DNA from 2 places in the Microcoleus sp. B4-D4 genome. Region 2 is predicted to be linked to the other one. Evidence: riboswitches for the same ligand, from Rfam matches in the RefSeq annotation. Region 2 holds a riboswitch; the other holds the start of a gene.
What was found. Region 2 has a riboswitch for cobalamin ahead of QUB13_RS02245 (energy-coupling factor ABC transporter permease). Riboswitches for the same ligand answer to the same signal wherever they lie in the genome.

Region 1 (3,899 bases), on a different contig from region 2:
CGACGCTTAATATTACTTTTTCATTACTATTTTATTACTTTTTATTACTGTTGAACCTGATATAGAGTTGCTATTCTATCTCTAGAGCCACAGGGATATGAAGGGCCAAGCACTAAGATGCCGTCCCCATGACTTCATATATGGAGGGAGCAAGTTAATTCTGATTAGCTGGTGGGTTCACAATTTTTTTGAAAGGGGGAAGGATGGCTGCAAATATATCACCACAAAATACTGACAGACCTATTTGGGATGACACCCAGATATATATTACCAAAAACACAGTTAAATTTGGTTCAGAGATATATCAATTTCGCAACGTAACAGGTTTTGGCATATCCCCAGTTAAGACTGAAAAATTTCCAATCCAATGGATTTTGGGATTGTTTGTCATTGGACTTGTGGTAGCTAGTTATTTTAATAAGCCTGAACTTAGAGCGGGAGGAATAATTATGGCAATAGTAGCAATTATCCAGTTAATTCTAAATACTTTTATGCCCGAAAAATACGGCCTTAAGTTATACCTGAATTCCGGTTCTCCTTTGCCCATATTTGTAACCACCGATATGAAAGGACTAGAAAAAGTAGTTTACGTCTTGTACAACTTCATGGAAAGTAATGCAGAAGGTAGTTATGTAGTCTATTCAAGCGACCGATCTATCCGAATAGAAGGAAGTGTTGGAGGTTCTGTCACAGCAGGTGATATTGGAGGCAGTTCATCAAGTCAAGTTGGAAGAGATGTCTCGCGAAACGACTAGAAATAACGGTGTTATCCAAAAAAAAAATTAATTAGGAGGGAATAATGGAAGATAAACAAGGTAAAGTTCAAGTCGGAGGAAGTGTTGGAGGTTCTGTTAACGCTGGTGATGTTGCAGGTAGTTCATCAAGTCACGTTGGAGGAAATGTTTCATTCGCTATAAACGAGTTACCTTCATCGTCTGAAGCCGATAAACCCGGAATCAAAGAATTACTGACGCAGCTAGAAGCAGCAATTAAAGCCGATCCAAACTTGAGTGAAATTGACAGAAATGACGCTTTAGATCAAGTAAAAGATTTAGCTGAAGCTGCTCAAAATCCTAATGATGGGGGAATGAAGGAGAAAGCTGCAAAAGCAGGTAGGATGCTTGGACGTATTATCTCTGGGATACCAACAGCAACCCAATTAGTAGAATCGTGTAGCAAGTTACTACCATTGATTACTAAAGCGTTTGGGTTTTAGTAAGGATCGCCTTTCAGCAAACATCTTAATAATTACGATCGCCCTTCTTCTTCTCAGCATTCTCTGACAAAGGGCGATCGAGCTTATTAGTTCACCTTCTAAATAGTCTTTAACTGAAACATCAGGAGAATTTTTGCTGGCAATCATTAGGTTTTTCTCAACTTTTACAGGCAGACTTTTCAAATCTCATAATGTTTCCGAGATTCTACTTGTTCTCCCCGTCTCGCGTTGCGCGGACTTTGTTTGTGTAGACGCGATTTCCAATCGCCCCGAAATTAGTGGTTTTAATATCACCCTCACTCCTCAGATTCAGATTCAAAATCCACGCGATCGTAAATATCACCCAACCGCATCTCAAACTCCACACAACTCAATTGTAATACCGTATCAGCACCATCATACTCAGACAAGACCCACTTATTATCATCCGTCTTGCAAAAATGTTCAACGTGCATCTCGTATTGATCGATCAAAACATACTCTCGAAAACTAGGAATAGAACGGAAAAGCTTAAACTTGCCGCCCCTGTCATAATCCTCCGTCGATGGCGATAAAACCTCAGCCACCATCACCGCATTAGTAATCGTATCTTTCCTACCCTCAGCAAACTCCAATTTCCCCGCCACCAACATTACATCAGGATAAGTATAAACCCGCTTCGACGGTATCCACAAACGCAAATCGTTGATAAATACTCGATACGGTTGTCCTTTCGTAGCAAAATTTAGTGTACCGCTCAAATTAAGAGCTATTTGATTGTGATTTGGTGTTCCGCCTGTCATAGGGATTATCCTGCCATCCTGATATTCACTTCTAAATTCTGCGATTTCTTCCAGTTTTAAATACTCTTCAGGAGAGTAATAAGTATTTACTTTTTTCTCAACTTTTTCCTCAACTACTTGTTCGCGGATTTCTGTTAATGCAGTCATAGTACATCCTCGGACTATCGTACTTACAATTATACAGGAATTCAATCCTTAAAAAATTGGAATGTCAGGACTAAAATCCTTGCTAAGAACGGGGTTGATTTATGTGTGTAGATATTAAAACTTGCTTTTACCAAGATAACTTTTTTGGAAAAGGGCGCCAAGTGCGGTATGATGTGAAATTGCGATCGGTTCTAGCGGGGAGCAGCCGCTAGAGGAAACGGGGAAAGTTCGGTGCAAGTCCGGCGCTGTCCCGCAACTGTAATGAAACCCTTGTGGTTTATAAAGTCAGAATGCCCGCCGATATCTAACTCACTTTTGAACGCATCTGCGAGGTACGGATGATGGATGGAATTAATGCTGCTGTACGCACAAAGCACAGTCTGTTTGTTTGTACTGCTTGCGCTAGTATTTGGAAAGACGGCAAGCGCGAAGGCAAAAGCGGCGGCCAACAATTTATGGAAGATTTATCGAAACTTGCTAAAGATTGGGAGTTTTGCGATCGATTTGAGATTCAAGAAGTTGAGTGCATGAGTGCTTGCAGTCACTCTTGTGCGGTGTCTTTTGCTGCTGTGGGAAAGTACACTTATCTATTTGGTGATTTGCCTGCAAATGAGCCGGAAAGCATCGAGGCTGTACTGGAATGCGCGGGTCAATACTATGCTAAACCGGATGGTTTGTTGCCTTGGTCAGAGCGTCCTCAAGCTCTGAAAAAAGGCGTTTTGGCTAAAATTCCGCCGCTGCCTAATTAGAGCCTTTTCTCGTTACCAGGCTCTGCTTATTGGTGACAACTTAACGTCAAGCCGACCGGATCTCTTGTTTTTATGCGAAGTCTAGATCCCCCCTAACCCCCCTTAATAAGGGGGGGACAAGAAATATGCTCAAAGTCCCCCTTCTTAAGGGGGATTTAGGGGGATCTAGACTTCGCATAAAAACGACATTTATTGTGGGTTTTAGTCTTAAATTCTCACCTATGGGCAGAGCCTGGGAACGAAAGATCCCATCACAAAACAAAAAACAAAATTATCAATGCACAAAATTCCTGTTACGGTTATCACTGGTTTTCTCGGTAGCGGCAAAACTACCTTAATTCGCCATTTGTTGCAAAACAATCAAGGCCGCCGCATTGCTGTTCTGGTTAACGAATTTGGCGAGATTGGAATTGACGGAGAGTTGCTGCGCGATTGCCAAGTTTGCGATGAAGAAGAAACTGTCAGCAGCAATATTGTTGAACTGACAAATGGTTGTCTTTGCTGCACTGTTCAAGAGGAATTCTTGCCGACTATGCAGGAGTTATTGAAGCGCAAAGACCAAATTGATTGTATCTTGATTGAGACTTCTGGCTTGGCACTTCCTAAGCCTTTGATTCAAGCTTTTCGCTGGCCGGAAATTCGCACTGGCGCTACTGTAGACGGTGTGGTTGCTGTTGTTGATTGCGAAGCTATTGCTAGCGGTAATTTTGTCGGTGATATCGATGCTTTGATGGCGCAGCGGCAGGCTGATGATAGTTTGGATCACGAAACTCCGATCGAGGAATTGTTTGAAGACCAGTTGGCCTGTGCTGATATGGTACTGTTAACGAAGGTCGATCGCGTGGATGCGGAAACTCAACAGAAAGTTCAAACCTGGTTGCAGCAAGAGTTGCGCCCGAGTGTGAAAATTGTTCCGTCTAAGGGTGGCGAAATTAACCCTGATGTGCTGTTGGGATTTAATGCGGCGGTTGAGGATGATTTGGAGTCCCGCCCGAGTCACCACGA
Region 2 (3,899 bases):
TATAGAGGAGACGGCAGTGCCGTCTCCTCATTTCCTAATTTCTTCTCAACTTTGAAATGCCACACTTAACACAGTTAAAACTGTACAGCCAAACACGGCTTCAAATGTGTATCTTTGCGAAGGTTTGTAAGGGGAAGAATGCCAAACGCGCAGTTCTCCATTAAAACCGCGCGACGCTAAACTCAAGGAAACTTGACGGTAGTTTACTAAAGTTCGCTGAAGCAATTGCCCGATTAAAATGCCTAAACTACGCATTCCCAGTTTCCAAGTGCGGTAGCCACAGCGCGAGTTTTGGGCGATCCAAAGTTCATCGGCGATCGCCAACAAGCTAAAAATAAACCGATACATCAACAACAGAAGTTCTGTCAGCAACGGCGGAAAGCGCAATTTTCGGAGGATTTGCAATGTTTCAGTAAATGGTACCGTCAACAGGATGAAATACATACAGCTTGTCGATGCCAAGGTGCGCGGGAATAACAGACTCACTTGGTATAAGCCAGTGCGACTCACATACAGATAAAAATTCCCGATGCTAATCCCCCAACCTTGCCAAATATCCGAGTGAATTGCTTGGATTTGATTTAACTGAATTCCACCCATCGCCAAAGCAGGCAAACTCGTCAGCAAAAACACCAGCGGTACCGACAGCAACCGCAGATAGAGTTTCGCCGGAATTCCTGCATAAACGACGATCCAGATTGTCAACCAGAGGGCGATCGACAACTGCACCGCTACATGGGAAACCAGAGACAGAATCAAAAGGGCGATCGCAAATGATAGTTTGTGAGATGGCGGCAAACCGCGCAAGCGATTTGTATAAGCCAGACTATCAATCTGATGGTTCATTCCAAGGTTTTGCGATCGGAATTTTGCCGAGATTGCGATCGGCCTTTATATAACCCAATCACGTAGCCAATTACGCCAGCCCCCATCGCCGCTTGAGACGCAAACAGCAAACTTTCAATTTCGCCACTAGCAGGTTCAAAAAAGTGCTTGAACCAAGGTTCATAGCCCGGTTGAATCTCGGTAATTGCCTTTTGGGCTTCCCCATCAGCACCGCCGTATTCACCTCGAACAAATACTAGAGGAAGAACAGCAAGAGCAACCACAGCACCAACCAAAATCCAATTTTCTCGCGCAGTAGATTGGTGATTTCTTGTATTTTTCTGACTCATGACTTTATGACTCCTGTCTCAATAACTTCAAAGTTTCCAACTCCGGCTTTCCGTAGGAATGCAGCCAATTCCAAACCAATACAGTCAGCAATCCCTCACTAATAGCCAGAGGAACTTGAGTAATTGCAAAAATGCTAGCAAACTTGAGAAACGAAGCTACAAAACCACCGCTTGCTGCGGGAAAAGCTAACGCTAATTGAATCGAAGTCACCACATAAGTCAGCAAATCCGCCAAAGCCGCAGCACAAAAAATTGCCGCCCGCTGACTACCAGTTCGCAACAGCAAATGATAGACAAAATACGCAGCAAAAGGGCCAACAATTGCCATCGAAAACATATTTGCTCCCAGGGTTGTCAAGCCGCCGTGGGCCAACAAAACCGCTTGAAAAAGCAGCACTAAAGCGCCGAGTACAGCCATCACCGAAGGGCCGAATAAAATCGCCCCCAAACCAGTACCCGTCGGGTGAGAACAACTCCCCGTTACCGAGGGAATTTTTAAAGCAGAAAGCACAAAAGTAAACGCGCCCGCCAAAGCTAACAGTAATTTAAGTTCCGGGTGTTCTTTGGTAATGCGGGCGATCGATCGCAAACCAACTAGAAAAAAAGGTAACGCCACAATCCACCAAAACGCCGCCCATTGCACCGGCAAAAAACCTTCCGAAATGTGCATAGCTGCGGCGGGCGTTGCCGAACCGAGGACAATATAACAACTCAAGCCAGCCATCAATCCCAGGCTGACTAATTTCCGATTTCTGGCCTTCACGCTGAACCTCGCAGATGAGACTATGTAAACAAACACATCGGCGGGCATCCTGACTCAGAAAGCGACATGGCTTTCATTACAGTTGCGGGACAGCGCCGGACTTACACCGAACTTTCCCCGTTTCCTCTAATGGCTGCTCCCCATTAGAACCGAATGATTAGCTTAGTATAGTCGATCGCGCAACTCTCAGCCGAATATTTTACCAAAATTATTTCAAATTAACTAGCTTAGATTGTGTCCGACAGCTTCAAGTGTCATTGCAAAGAACGAAGCAATCGCCAACACTTAGGATTGCTTCGTTCATCGCAATGACAAACAATAAAACTGCCAGCAAACACAATTTAATCTATCTTCCTTCGCGTCCTTTGCGTCTTCGCGGTTCGTTAAAATCTTTAGGAAATACAAAATTACAGCCAAACAACTAAACGCTATAATATTAATGAGTTTTGAGGAAACCCGCCATGTTAAATTACAACTTTCCGACGCACTGGCCCTCAGCCGACGAACTACCAGACTCAGATGAAACACCAGTGGATAACGAACTGCAAGAATTAATCCCAGGATTGCTAAAAGCAATATTGCTCATACTTTGGGCAGAACGCATGGACTGGTTTTTTTGTATAGATATGGGTCTTTACCATCACCCGGAAAAACCTCCGATTGTGCCAGATGCCTTCTTGAGTTTAGGGGTGCAACGGTTTTCTCGGGAAGAATTACGTCCCAGTTACGCAGTGTGGGAAGAAAAGGTGATGCCAATTTTTGTCCTCGAAGTCGTTTCCCCGACTTATCGACAAGAATACACAGATAAGTTGGAAGAATATCAACGTTTAGGTGTACTGTATTACGTCATTTATTCTTCCAGTCGTCGCGATCGACCCCATTTGGAAGTACATAAGTTAGTCAATGGAAAGTATGAGTTACAGCCAGGAAATCCTGTTTGGATGCCAGAAATTGGTTTGGGGATTGGCTGTGAAAGGGGCAATTATTCTGGGGTGACAAGGGAGTGGTTGTATTGGTACGATGCTGATGGCAAACGTTATTTGACTCCTGAAGAACAGGTGAAAGAATCGGCGCTGCGCGCACAACAGGAATCGCTGCGCGCACAACAGGAAGCCCAGCGCGCAGATCGCCTAGCTGAACGATTGCGAGAGTTGGGGATAGATCCTGATAATATAAGCTGATTGCAGTCAAGAGTGCGACACAGATGCACTCTGCGGGCGATCGCCAATCTGAATTTTTCCACGCCCGATCCGATCGCCCTCAACCGAGAATCTTCGAGAAAAACCCGCTTTCTGCGTTCGGGAATGTATAAATATTTATCCAAAAAATTAGGAAATATGCGGCTTTATTTGGAACAGATAGATAGTTTGATAGCAAACATTGAAATGCAGCTCAAAACAATGAAAATCAGGATAGGTTATTAAATAATGGTTATGGATTTGCGTTTTTACGATGTCATCGGCTTTGGTGACGAAGTTCCTGGAGTTCTAGCCGTTATCTCAGCAGCCAGAGAATACCGTCGCCGGACAAAGCTTTATCCGCGAGTTTTGCTGATGTCTAAAGGAAACTTGCAAGAAGGAATTGGCGGGCATTTAGTCAGAGGCGGCCTGGCTTATTTAGATAGAAGTCAGATCGGTCAAGAACTGCGACAATCTTTAAAGTTAGATACCTTTGGTTCACCGGCGACAATCTATCAAGAGTTCCTGCAAAAATCCGGTGTCAGTGCGATCGCGCTTGACCCCCGCAAAGCCAGCGCAGCGCTACAAGAAATGCTGTCACAAGCAGGGGTCGATCTCCTCAGCAAAGTAGAAATTCAATCAGTCAATAAAGAACGCCAAAGAATTGCCAGCATAACCACATCTAGAGGCATAGTTTATGCAGGCAAGCAATTTATTGATGCTACCATCAATGCCGAATTAGCTCAAGCTGCCGGCGCGAAAAAGCTGAAGGGATTTGAAACC

Region 1: linked by a shared signal. The riboswitch ahead of QUB13_RS00700 (DUF1636 domain-containing protein) and the one ahead of QUB13_RS02245 (energy-coupling factor ABC transporter permease) in region 2 are both predicted to bind cobalamin.

What each region holds. Positions count from the first base shown of each region.
Region 1 covers NZ_JAUBTX010000001.1:193,533-197,431, forward strand. Annotated here, with positions in the region: gene QUB13_RS00680 (hypothetical protein) at 204-755, shown strand; gene QUB13_RS00685 (hypothetical protein) at 800-1,216, shown strand; gene QUB13_RS00690 (hypothetical protein) at 1,184-1,363, opposite strand; gene QUB13_RS00695 (Uma2 family endonuclease) at 1,513-2,145, opposite strand; cobalamin riboswitch at 2,315-2,461, shown strand; gene QUB13_RS00700 (DUF1636 domain-containing protein) at 2,484-2,894, shown strand; gene cobW (cobalamin biosynthesis protein CobW) at 3,172-3,899, shown strand, end outside.
Region 2 covers NZ_JAUBTX010000002.1:109,703-113,601, reverse strand. Annotated here, with positions in the region: gene cbiQ (cobalt ECF transporter T component CbiQ) at 46-846, opposite strand; gene QUB13_RS02250 (energy-coupling factor ABC transporter substrate-binding protein) at 843-1,175, opposite strand; gene QUB13_RS02245 (energy-coupling factor ABC transporter permease) at 1,180-1,899, opposite strand; cobalamin riboswitch at 1,961-2,107, opposite strand; gene QUB13_RS02240 (Uma2 family endonuclease) at 2,400-3,119, shown strand; gene QUB13_RS02235 (hypothetical protein) at 3,132-3,362, shown strand; gene QUB13_RS02230 (FAD-dependent oxidoreductase) at 3,372-3,899, shown strand, end outside.